3 regions of the Leclercia pneumoniae genome follow, and region 3 is predicted to be linked to each of the others. Evidence: predicted binding sites of a transcription regulator. Region 3 holds the regulator's gene; each other region holds the start of a gene.
What was found. Region 3 encodes Fur, which represses iron uptake genes when iron is present. Its sites were predicted from a motif close to ATAATAATGAGAACNACTATCAA; they were not measured.
Positions count from the first base shown of each region.

Region 1 (4,220 bases), 660 kb from region 3:
TGCTGGATACCCGCCACCGTTTTAACGCCTTGCGCCTGTATCTCACCGATCCTGTTGCCGCACCCGACACCACGGCCTTCTGGCACTGGCAGCGCCCGTTTCCTCAGCACACTCAACCGTTCTTGCTGAGCGCCGAGGCAAAGCCGGCCTGGTTTCAGGTCTCTGCCGGGCCGTTCATGCTGCTGATTCTGCTCTGCGGCGCGGTGACCGGGGTCGGTCGACTGTTCGTCTGGCAGCGTCTGCAGCGGCAGAATGCCGAACGCCGCGCCTGGTATTATCAGCATGCCCGTCTGAATACGCTGGGGGAGATCACCGCCGGGATTGTCCACGAAATTAACCAGCCGTTGACGGCCGCGCAGACCTGGATACAGGGCGCAAAGCGACAGGTGCGACAAGGGAATCTGGATGCCACAGGGCAGGCACTGGACGCAGCCCTGGTGCAAACGCAGCGGATCAGCGCCTTGCTAAACCGCTTTCGTGAACATGTGGCCGAAGAGAAAGTGGATTTACAGGCGGTCGATCTGGCCGAGTGCTGGCAGCATGTGGGCAATTTACTGCAACATGAGCGCAGCGCGAAACATATTCGCATTACCCACGATTTTCCCCCTGATGGGCGCAGCATCCGGGCAGACCGTTTATGGCTGGAGCAGGTGCTGCATAACTTGCTCAGCAACGCCATTCAGGCCCAGCAAGAGCGCCCGGCGGGCTGGGTACATATTGCCAGCCAGCGTCGGGCTGAGCATATCCTGGTAACATTAACCGACGGTGGCCCCGGCTTTACCCCCGAAGCACTCGAGAAGGCCTTTATGCCGTTTTATAGCGGCCGGCAGGCGGGCATCGGCTTGGGGATGACCCTGACGGAGTCGCTGGTAGAGAGAATGAACGGCACGATTTCACTGCATAATGCGCCCGAAGGCGGAGCCCGGATCGCGCTGCAATTCACCCATCCGGAGGAGACAACACATGGGTAGTCACATCTATTTAATCGATGACGATGCGGCCATCCGGGAATCGTTAGCCTTTTTGCTGTCGGATATGGGCTGGCAGGTCGTTTCCTTCGAGAGCATTGCCGCCTTTATTGCCGGGCACGGCAGCGACCCATCCTTGACCGGCTGCCTGCTGCTGGATATGCGCATGCCGGGGAAAGGGGGAATGACGTGGCTGGAAGAGGGGCAGTGGCCCTGGCCGCTGCTGCCGGTGATCCTGATGACCGGACATGGGACCATCGACGCCTGTCGCCGGGCATTTCATAACGGGGTGTTTGAGTTCTTCACCAAGCCTCTGGACGCCGATAAGCTTATCGAAACCCTCGGTTGCGCGCTGGAGGAGAGCACCTCGCGCATGACGCGCTGGCAGGAAAGCCGGCGCGTGCGAATCTTATTTGAGCAGCTCACAGCCCGCGAACATGAGGTGCTGAAAGCACTGATGGAAGGGCATAGTAACAAAGAGGTGGCGCAGCGGCTGCATCTCTCCCCGCGTACGGTAGAGGCGCACCGGGCGGCAGTCTTCGCCAAGCTGGGCGTCACCAGCCTGGTGCAGGCCATACGTGAATATGACAAATTGCAATCCGTATAACTACCAGGTGGCTTGCGTAATCAACCGAATAACTTTTCATCGCGCGCTTTCGTACTCTGTGCCTGTTTCCCCTCACAAGAGAATGAGCAATGAAAAAGAGAATAATGGCAGCGGCCCTGATCGCGGGTCTGGTAAGCGTATCGGCACAGGCGCAGTCTGTCGCGCAGAAGAGCCTCTCATTAACCCAGGCCAATGCCCTGGCGACGGCGGCCATTCAGGCCTGCATGGCCAAAAACTATCAGGTCACGGTGACCGTGGTTGATCGCGCAGGGGTGGTAAAAGCCGTCCAGCGCACGGATAACGCGGGTCCGCATACGGTTAAGGCCAGTGAGATGAAAGCCTGGACTGCCCTGAGCACCAAAAATTCCTCGGGCAAGGTGATGGAGGCGGCGCAAAACAATGCCGGGGCACAAAACATGCGTGATGTTCCTGGCTTCTTGCTGCTGGCGGGTGGGCTACCGGTGAAGGAGGTGATTGGTGCCATCGGTATCGGCGGCGCACCGGGAGGCCATCTTGATGAAGCCTGCGCTCAGCAAGCCATTGAAGGCCTCGATAAGTAATAAAAAGCCCCGAGGTAACGGGGCATTTCGTTTAGATCTTGCAGGCATCGCCGCAGTCGTTGTCCGCGATAATTTCCTGAGCTTTTTTATTAGCATCTTCCAGACGCTCTGCGTTACGCTCTTCTGCCTCATCCAGCCCGCTAAAGACCAGATTATCGAGATCGATTTCCATACATCACCTGCTTTATCAGTTTGATCATCGGCTCAGTATAGGCAGGTGACAGGCAAACTGCACGTCGCAATCTGTGCGGTTACGCGAGACGTTTCACACATGCACTGCATGGCGAGATTGTTGACGAGCGCTATACATTTGCTGACATATCCCTTACATTGCCCTCCCCATAATAAAACAAATAGTTCTCATTACTATTCGCATTGGCGCTCAGCGGGCATTAGACGCTGGCGTAAAAGACGATAAAGGGCAGGGCACAAGATGACATTTCTACGCAGAAAGCGTGGCAGGAAACTCGCCGCGTCGATCCCACTTAAACCGCTTACAGTTTCTCTGCTGGCGGTGGCAATCCATGCGCTGGTGCAGCCGGCATATGCCGCTGACGAAGCAGATATGGTGGTGTATGGCAGCGGCGAAAGCACGGCTGAGTCACAGCAAGACTATGCGGTAAAAACCACGCGGGCGGGCACGAAGATGGTGCTGGCACCGCGTGACATCCCCCAGGCGGTGAGCGTGGTAACCACCCAGCGGATGGCGGATCAAAACCTCCAGTCGGTGGATGACGTCTTAACCAACGCCACGGGCGTTTCGTCCCAGGCCATCGACAGCGAGCGTAGTTATTACTATTCGCGCGGCTTTGCGATCACAAGCTTCTCTTACGATGACATCCCCACCGCCACGGGCGATGCGTGGAACTACGGCGACGCGGCGGGAGATACCGCCATCTACGATCGCATCGAAGTGGTGCGCGGGGCGACCGGGCTCATGACCGGGGCTGGCGATCCGGGGGCCTCTATTAACATGGTGCGAAAAACAGCTGCCTCGAAAACCCCCGCAGCGAATATTAGCGCCAGCTACGGCAGCTGGAATGCACAGCGCTACGTCGCCGATCTCGCCACACCGCTTAACAGCGACGCCAGCCTGCGCGGGCGAGTGGTGACGGGGTATCAGGATCAAGACAGCTGGCTGGATCGCTACCATAAAAGAAAGAAATTCCTCTACGGCGTGGTGGATGCCGATTTGACCGAACGCACAACGTTATCGCTGGGCTGGGATTATCAACAGAACAATACCGCTAATCCAACCTGGGGCGGCCTGCCGAGTCTTTATAGCAATGGTACCAGAACCCATTACAACCGCAGTACCAACACGGCGGCCGACTGGACGGGTTATGAAGTTGAATCACGTAAGGTCTTCGCGACCCTCACCCACGCCTGGGATAATGGCTGGACCTTCCGCCTTAACGGGACGCACGGAGAGCAGACCTTTAACGATACCTTGCTGTATGTGATGGGCAACCCCGATGTGAACACCGGCGAAGGCACCACCGGCTGGGGCAGTAAAGATCGCGGCGAACGTAAGCTCGACGCCTGGGATGCGTATCTCAGCGGCTCCTTCGAGCTGCTGGGACGCCAGCATCAGCTGATGGCGGGAGCCAGCTATAGCCGCCAACACAATGCGACCGAAAGCCGCGATGGCCCGCTGGACAGCGAGCTGATGGGCATTTTTAGCAATAACTGGGACGGCAGCGTGGCAGAACCGACCTGGGGCGACTGGTATCAGAATGCGGATGATGTTGTCCGGCAGAAATCTGCCTACACCGCAGCACGGTTGTCGATCACCGATCCGCTGTCGCTGATTCTGGGGGCGCGTTACACCCAGTACAACACCATCGGCAGCAGCGGTGAGATGCGTAAATATAACCTCACCCCATATGGCGGCGTGGTTTATGACATCACCGACAGTCTGTCGGGCTACGCCAGCTATACCTCAATCTTCTCACCGCAGACAAAACGCGACACCCGCGGCGCATGGCTCTCGCCGGTGACCGGCAAAAACTACGAAACTGGTTTGAAAGCCGACTGGGCGGATGGCCGCCTGACGACCAATCTGGCCATTTTCCGCATTGAGCA
Region 1 is NZ_CP071383.1:1,891,700-1,895,919, forward strand. Features, by position in the region: gene JZ655_RS09095 (sensor histidine kinase) at 1-971, shown strand, start outside; gene JZ655_RS09100 (response regulator transcription factor) at 964-1,575, shown strand; gene JZ655_RS09105 (GlcG/HbpS family heme-binding protein) at 1,665-2,135, shown strand; gene JZ655_RS09110 (hypothetical protein) at 2,167-2,307, opposite strand; gene fhuE (ferric-rhodotorulic acid/ferric-coprogen receptor FhuE) at 2,569-4,220, shown strand, end outside.
Region 1: a site for Fur is predicted at 2,483-2,505, ahead of fhuE (ferric-rhodotorulic acid/ferric-coprogen receptor FhuE). Genes of this name have one in related genera too.

Region 2 (4,220 bases), 140 kb from region 3:
TAGTTCACGGTGGCGGTCATCGTCCGGCCAATGCCATAGAAGCATGCCGTATCGCTTGCACACGAAGCCACATACCGGGTATCCGCCACGTTATTCACGTTGAACTGCACGCTGGCGCCTTTCAGCGTGCTGTTCAGCTCGCCGAGATCGTAGCTCACCATGGCGTCATACAGATCGACCGAGGGCACCTTGAACGTATTCTTCGCATCGCCGTAGCTGGTGCCGATGTAGCGCATACCCACGCCTGCGGTCAGGCTCTTTAGCGCGCCTCCGGGAATGGTATAGCTGGCAAAGGCAGAGGCCATATGGGCGGGTATACGCGCCGGCGTTTTGCCCTCCGTCCCTGCCACCGTGGTGCTTTTGTTTTCTGCATCCGTCCAGGTATAGGAGCCAATCAGGTTGATGTTCTCCATCAGCGTGGCGTGGATCTCTGCTTCAACCCCTTTCGAGCGAACTTTGCCGGCGTTCTCAAACCAGCCTTCGGCGCTGTTGTACGTTGCGACGTTCTCCTGGGTTAAATCGTACAGCGCCAGGGTCATCAGGGTGGTGTCCACTGGCTGATACTTCAGGCCAATCTCCGTCTGCTCGCCGGTGGTCGGTTTAAAAGGCCCGACGCCCGGCGCGCGGTTGGTTTGCAGGTTCGGTTCGAAGGAGGTGCTGTAGCTAATATAGGGCGACAGGCCAAAATCAAAGGCGTACAGCAGGCCGGTACGCCAGGTGAATTTGCTGTCGTTTTGCTGGGTGACGCTGCTGTCCGTGAAGTCTTTGGTGCGAACTTCGCTCCAGTCGTAGCGCCCGGAAACCAGCCACTCCCAGTTTTTCCAGCTCATTTGATCCTGCAGATAGAGGCCCATCTGGTCGAGATTTTGCTGTTCATCCGTTGCGGTGCTGAACGTGCTTTCATCGACATTCACGCCGTAGACCGGGCGGGTCCAGTCGAGGTCGTACTGCGTGCCGGCGCCGCGCGCCAACAGCTGTTTATCTTTGCTGGCCTTGTAGTCAACGCCACCCAGCAGAATGTGGCTGACTTCGCCAGTATTGGCCAGATACTCCAGCTGATTATCCAGTCCAAACTCGTTGGTGGTGCGCACTTCACGCTGCGCCCGGCGGGTCAGCAGCGTGCTGTTGGCGGCGCTATTGGCATAAACAAGGTAGCGATACTTCTGCTTGATAGTGGCGTAACGCGCGTTCTGGCGGAAGGTCATATTATCGGTGAACTGGTGCTCCAGCTCGTAGCCGATAAGGGTCTGCTCGCGCCAGGACTGGTCGTAACTGGGATCGCTCACGTTAAAATCGTAGGGAATGTACTGGCCGTTAGCGCTCTTTACCGTGCCGTAGGCGGGCAGGAAATTGCGGTAACCTGCATCGGGATCTTTCTGGTAGCTGGTGAGGAGCGTAAAGCGCGTCTGATCGTTTGGATACCAGGTGATCGCCGGGGCTATCGCCATACGCGTCTCTTTATAATCGTCCACCTGGTTATGCTGGGTGCGAGCAATGCCGTTCACACGATACAGTACGCGACCATCGTCGCTAAGCTTGCCGCCGAAATCAAATGCGCCTTCTGCCAGATCATGATTGCCGGTGCGAAACTGCACATTATGAATAGCCTCTGCGGTGGGGCGTTTGCTGGTCATGCTGATTAAACCACCAGGGTTTACCTGACCGAACAGAACGGATGCCGGACCCCGTATCAGCTCCACCCGTTCCAGTAACCATGGATCGATCGTCCCCGTCTGGGAAGAGGCGGTTGCGCCAAAGCTCAGCCCGTCGAGGAACTTTGGCACATAGCTAAAGCCGCGCACAAAGACCTCGTCGTTACGGTTGGATGATCCGCGGTATTCTGTAAAGACCCCGGCGGAGTAGCGCAGCGCCTGCGATACGGAGGTGACATCCTGCATTGCCATCTGGTCGCGGGTGATCACCGAGACCGACTGCGGCGTCTTCAAAATTTCTGCGCTGGTTTTCGTCGCGGAGAGCGTTTTGGTGGCCACAATGCCGGTGACCGGGGCCGTGGGCTCCTGACTCACACCCTGCGTAACCACAAGCGTTTCTTCATTGTTTGCGGCCTGAGCCACCATGCTGACTGTCGCCAGGCTCATAAGCCAGAGGCGCATTACTTTATTCTTTTTAAACATTTTTATTATCTATCCTTGGTTGCTATCGCCATAAAAACACCGGTAAAAACGTTTTAAATGATATTGCAAACAATTACCATTTGCATTAGCGTTACTGACAAATTTTGCGAGGAAAGGGCGTAAATGAAAAGGGTGTGGAGTGGGTTGCTGTTAGGAATAAGTACACTGCCAGCCATGGCGGCGACCTGTGAACACTCTTCCCTTCAGGGGGATGTACAGGGGAAATTTGATGCCAGCGGCGAAGTCTGTTTTACGCTGCCGAAACTGAATGAAAACTATGTCTCGGCCACGCTAAAAGGGGTAACGGACGCCCGCCTGCTGGATGGACAAAATAGCCGGGTTCGCACCCTGATTGAGAATGGCCCGGCGGACGGCGAACACTCGCTACTCTTCGCTTTGCCGGTGCGCCAGAACACCTCCCTGGTGCTGCACGGCGAACCGGGTCAACCCTGGCATTTTCAGTGGCGAATAAGAGAAACCTCCGCATTACCGCGCGTGCAGATGCTTGAGCCTGAAAGTCCGACTCTGAATGCGCTGGCAAAAACGGTTGCTGCTGGTGGGAGTACTGAGGCGTTCTGGCAGGCGCAGCGTCGACAGGGAACGCCGATGGTGGAGCCGGTGGACGCCGACCACAAGCGGGTGACTTTCCTCTGGCGCGGCGCGCGGGAAAACGTCTTCATTCTTGGGTCACCGGCGGGCGACCATGACCCCTTGTTCCGGTTAGGGCAAAGCGACGTCTGGTTTCGTAGCTATGTAGTGCCTTCCGATACCCTGATGCAGTACAAGCTGGCGCCGGATGTGCCGGTTATCACCGGCTCCCCACGCGATCAACGTCGGGCGATCCTGGTCAGCGCACAGGCCGATCCGCTCAACCCCCACACTGCCGTGCAGGGTAAGCAGGATCGCTGGAATCGTTATTCACTGCTTGATCTCAGCCCGACGCGCTACTGTTCCGCGCAGGCCGCCGCCACGCCCATTGTGAATGGCTCGCTTACCCGTCACACCTTTACCAGCACCCAGCTTGGCAACAGCCGCGACGTGTTGCTCTACCGGCCGCGCAGCGCGCAGCCAGCGCGCTGGACGCTCATCCTCTTCGACGGGCAGATCTATCAGCGCGACTATCACGTCGCCAATATCTTCGATAGCTTAATTACGCGGCATGTTCTGCCGCCGATAAATGTGGTCTTTATCGATAGCCTCGATCACGCCCGCCGTAGTCAGGAGTTGCCGCCTAATCCGCGCTTCGCCAATGCCATGGCCCACGAGTTTCTGCCCTGGCTACGGGGTCAGGGCGTGGCTTTACAGCGGCAAAAAACAGTGCTGGCGGGCTCCAGTTACGGTGGCCTTGCCGCCTCGTGGGTGGCTTTACGCTATCCACGCCTGTTTGGCAATGTGCTGAGTTTGTCCGGCTCTTACTGGTGGGCGCCTGAAGGCGAAGAGGCAAGCTGGTTAACACGTCAGTATCAGCATGCCCCGCGCTACCCGATTCGCTTCTGGCTGCAGGCCGGCAGGTTTGAAAGCAGTGGTCCGGATGGCGGTATCTACCGGAATACCCTGGAGTTTGAGCAGGTGCTAAAAGAGAAAGGGTATCGGGTGAGTTTTCACCCGTGGTCCAGCGGTCACGATTACACGGCGTGGTGCGAAGCGCTGGTCCAGGGGATGCGCGATTTCACCGATTTACGACGTCCGTGAGAACCAGCGGCGCCAGATGAAACGCAGGATGAAAAATTCAATGGCGCCCAACAGCAGAAACCACAGGCAGAACAGAATAGTGTAAAGCTGATTCAAATCGACCATATGGAAGGTGGTCATTAGCTTTTGCGCCAGCCACAGACCCAGCGAGGGCGCGGGCAACAGCAGCACGGAGAGAAAGGCCATCAGCAAAATGCCGCCTGCCGTTAACAGCGATTCTAACGGGTGTTTCATAGTAATGTTAATCGTCAGTTAAAAATAGCATTGTCCGGGATAGCGCAACGTAAAGCAATATAAACCTCTGGCCGCGAGGGCGGATAATAATCCGCCGATGTACGCCGGAATTGCATTATTTTAGTGGAGAATATTCAAGTAATCCTTATCCGTGTAAAT
Region 2 is NZ_CP071383.1:1,092,303-1,096,522, forward strand. Features, by position in the region: gene JZ655_RS05085 (TonB-dependent siderophore receptor) at 1-2,135, opposite strand, end outside; gene JZ655_RS05090 (alpha/beta hydrolase-fold protein) at 2,259-3,827, shown strand; gene JZ655_RS05095 (DUF1158 domain-containing protein) at 3,813-4,061, opposite strand.
Region 2: a site for Fur is predicted at 2,193-2,215, ahead of JZ655_RS05085 (TonB-dependent siderophore receptor). Genes of this name have one in related genera too.

Region 3 (4,220 bases):
CGTGAAGGTTACTTCTGCCTCGACAGCCGCTACGCAACGGCAGACCATTTGGTCTTTAACCGTACCGTGGGGCTGCGTGATACCTGGGCCAAAATCGGCGAGTAATCAGGTCAACCACAAACAAACGCCGCTTCTGCGGCGTTTTTTTTTGCTTATCGATCAGGATTTTATTTATTAGCCGCTTTAACCCCTCGCGAAATTAGTGGTCAATGAGCTGCTACTTTTTTTATAAAATAAACTTACTCATTCCCTAAAAAATGTACTTTTAGAAAGATTAAAGATAATAATTATTCTTAACTATCGATTTTTACTTGAATTTATTATGAAAATATCTGGCTTCTGTTGAATGTTTCAAAACACTACTGATTATGTGCACTTCGTCATAATCCTGCATTTTCCTCTCTTAAAAGCATTGATAATTCGCGTCGCGAAAAATAGTCTAAAGGCGGTGGCAATTTCGGGGATATTTCCAGCCACCGTGACCGCAGGTCTTTTTTATTTTTACGCCGCTTAAGGCGTTTTTAAATCGTCAATGAGGAATACATTATGCGTACGTTTAATGGCAAACGTAGTGCGCTGTCGCTGGCTATCGCCGGTATCACAGCCATGTCAGGTTTTGTGGTCGCCCCTCAGGTGCAGGCCGCCGGTTTTATCGATGACTCTACTCTGACGGGCGGCATCTATTACTGGCAGCGCGAGCGCGACCGTAAAGATGTTACCGATGCGGATAAATATAAAACCAACCTTTCTCATTCGACCTGGAACGCCAATCTCGATTTCCAGTCGGGTTATGCGGCCGATATGTTTGGTCTGGATATTGCAGCGTTCACCGCTATTGAAATGGCAGAGAATGGCGACAGCGCCCATCCAAACGAAATTGCCTTCTCAAAAAGTAATAAAGCCTATTCTGAAGACTGGTCCGGCGATAAGAGCGGGATCAGCCTCTATAAAGCCGCGGCGAAATTTAAATATGGCCCGGTCTGGGCGCGTGGCGGTTATATTCAGCCAACCGGTCAGACACTATTAGCCCCGCACTGGAGTTTTATGCCCGGTACCTATCAGGGTGCCGAGGCCGGAGCCAACTTTGATTACGGTGATGCCGGTGCGTTGAGCTTCTCTTACATGTGGACGAACGAATATAAATCGCCGTGGCACATCGAAATGGATAAGTTTTATCAAAATGATAAAACCACCAAAGTGGATTATCTTCACTCCTTCGGCGCGAAATATGACTTCAAAAATAACCTGGTGCTGGAAGCGGCATTTGGCCAGGCGGAAGGCTATATCGATCAGTACTTCGCCAAAGCCAGCTACAAACTGGATATTATCGGCGGCCCACTGACCACCACTTATCAGTTCTACGGTACGCGCGATAAAGTCAGCGACGGCAGCGTTAACGATATTTATGATGGCACCGCATGGCTGCAGGCGCTTACCTTCGGCTACAAGGTAGGGCAGGTGGATTTACGCCTCGAAGGGACCTATGTGAAGGCCGACGGGCAGCAGGGTTACTTCCTGCAACGTATGACGCCAACCTACGCCTCCTCTAATGGTCGACTGGACGTATGGTGGGATAACCGTTCTGACTTCAACGCCGATGGCGAAAAAGCAATCTTCTTTGGCGCTATGTATGATCTGAAAAACTGGAACCTGCCAGGCTGGGCGGTGGGAGCATCTTATGCTTACGCCTGGGATGTAAAACCGGGCGATATGGCGACCCCAGACGCCTATTACGATCCTAACTACCGTCTGAAAGAGTCTGCTTACAGTCTGGACGCGATTTATACCCTGCAGGATGGGCGTGCGAAAGGCACCATGTTTAAGCTGCACTTCACCCAGTACGACAACCACTCCGACATTCCGAGCTACGCTGGTGGCTATGGCAACATCTTCCAGGATGAGCGTGACGTGAAGTTTATGGTTATCGCACCGTTCACCATTTTCTGATGCGCATCGCGCAGACTGGAGCAAAGAGTATGTTGAAAAAAATGGTTCTTGTGGCCGTGCTGGCCTCGGGGCTGGCGGCTTGCGCCCACTCTCCGGCACAGAAAGAGGATTCACGCCTGAAAGAGGCTTACAGCGCCTGTATTAATACGGCGCAAGGCTCCCCGGAAAAACTGGAGGCCTGCCAGAGCGTGCTGAACGTGCTAAGGAAAGAGAAAGCACATGAACAGTTTGCTACGCAGGAGAACGTTCGCGTAATGGATTATCAGGCCTGTATACAGGCGCGTAAAACAGGTAACGATCAGGAAGTGGCAAAACGCTGCGATAAAATCTGGCAGGAAATACGTAACAACAACGCACAGTAAGTGGTTGTTATCATACCCGGTGGCGCATTCATCTGCGGCACCGGTTTTTTTTGCCTTCTGATGGGCAAAAAAAAGCCAACCGTCAGGTTGGCTCAGAGTACGAGAAGTGATTAACGGGCGTCGTGCGCGTGATCGTCTTCGCGGCAATCGCCTTCAGCACAGTGACCATACAGGTAGAGGCTGTGGTTGGTCAGACGAATGCCATGACGAGCGGCGATTTCGCGCTGACGTAATTCGATGGAATCATCACTGAATTCGATCACTTTGCCGCAATCCAGGCAAATCAGGTGATCGTGATGGTGCTGCTGAGTCAGTTCGAAAACAGACTTGCCGCCTTCGAAATTGTGACGGGTTACAATGCCGGCGTCATCAAACTGGTTCAGAACACGATAAACGGTAGCCAGACCAATCTCTTCGCCCATGTCGATAAGACGTTTATATAAGTCTTCCGCACTGACATGATGGTTTACCGGTTCCTGAAGTACTTCCAAAATTTTAAGACGAGGAAGCGTGACTTTCAGCCCGGCCTTCTTTAATGCGGTATTGTTGTCAGTCATGCGGAATCTGTCCTGTTGCTAAACGATTCACTTCAAACAGAGAAGTGACAGAAAATGCAGTTGAGATAATGCGTCTCATTATAGAACTGCCATGCTTAAATGAAAACTGCAAGCCTCAAGCAAAGTATGCTTATAAAAACGTGGTGCTGCCAACAAAGTTGTTATCAAGCTACCCCGTTTGACCTGGATCATTGTACAGGTATGAAAGCAAAAGTTAAAAATTTGTAGCAATTATTTTGATTGATATTACCTATCAATACAGCGCAGCGTCATCGCTGCGCTGTATTGCAATCAGGCATTGATAATGGCGTCGAGCTGCAGCTCTTCACGAATCTGCTTAACCCATTTATCAACGCGCTCTGCGGTCAGCTCTGGCTGACGATCTTCATCGATGGCCAGGCCCACAAAGTTATTATCATCCGCCAGACCTTTAGAGGCTTCGAAGTGATAGCCCGCCGTTGGCCAGTGACCCACGATCACGGCGCCGCGTGGTTCGATGATGTCGCGAATCGTACCCAGGGCATCGCAGAAGTACTCTGCGTAGTCTTCCTGATCCCCACAGCCGAAGAGGGCAACCAGCTTACCGGTGAAGTCTACCTCTTCGAGGGACGGGAAGAAGTCATCCCAGTCACACTGCGCTTCGCCGTAGTACCAGGTCGGGATGCCCAGCAGCAGAATATCGTAGCCTTCCAGATCTTCTTTGCTGCTTTTAGCTATGTCATGAACATCGGCAACGTCTTTACCCAACTGTTTTTGAATGTTTTTTGCGATGTTTTCCGTGTTACCGGTGTCGCTGCCGAAAAAAATGCCGATGATAGCCATGAGTAAAATAACCTCTTGAAACTTAATAGTATGGTGGCGCAAATTGTCCACGGATAAGGGCAATCATAGCAGAACAGAGAAGCCTGCGGAAACTGCTATCGCGCAGGACTGCACTCTGTGCTACATGAAAACAAGAAGAAGGGGATTTTTCTGACTTAGGCTTTGCCGTGCAGCTGTTCCAGCTGCAGCATCAGCATCTCTTCGATAAGTTCGCTACGGCTCATCTCCCGGGCCGCGGCCAGTTCGTTCAGGGCATCTACGGCGTCAGCGTTCAATTTTAACTCGACGCGTTTAAGCCCACGACTTTTATCGCGTTTAAGTTGGTTGCGCTTATTGATGCGCAGCTGTTCATCGCGCGAAAGCGGATTGGTTTTCGGTCGTCCCGGGCGACGCTCATTCGCGAACAGATCTAGTGTCGTGCGGTCCGTTTGTTCTTTGGCCATGATTTTGAGACTTCGGGGGAAACAAAGACGCCCTGCTAAAGCCCGGGCGATAAGCGCGCCATCATACATCACCGAAAACAGCACGCCAA
Region 3 is NZ_CP071383.1:1,231,684-1,235,903, forward strand. Features, by position in the region: gene glnS (glutamine--tRNA ligase) at 1-105, shown strand, start outside; gene chiP (chitoporin ChiP) at 547-1,947, shown strand; gene chiQ (ChiQ/YbfN family lipoprotein) at 1,980-2,309, shown strand; gene fur (ferric iron uptake transcriptional regulator) at 2,420-2,866, opposite strand; gene fldA (flavodoxin FldA) at 3,158-3,688, opposite strand; gene ybfE (LexA regulated protein) at 3,844-4,131, opposite strand.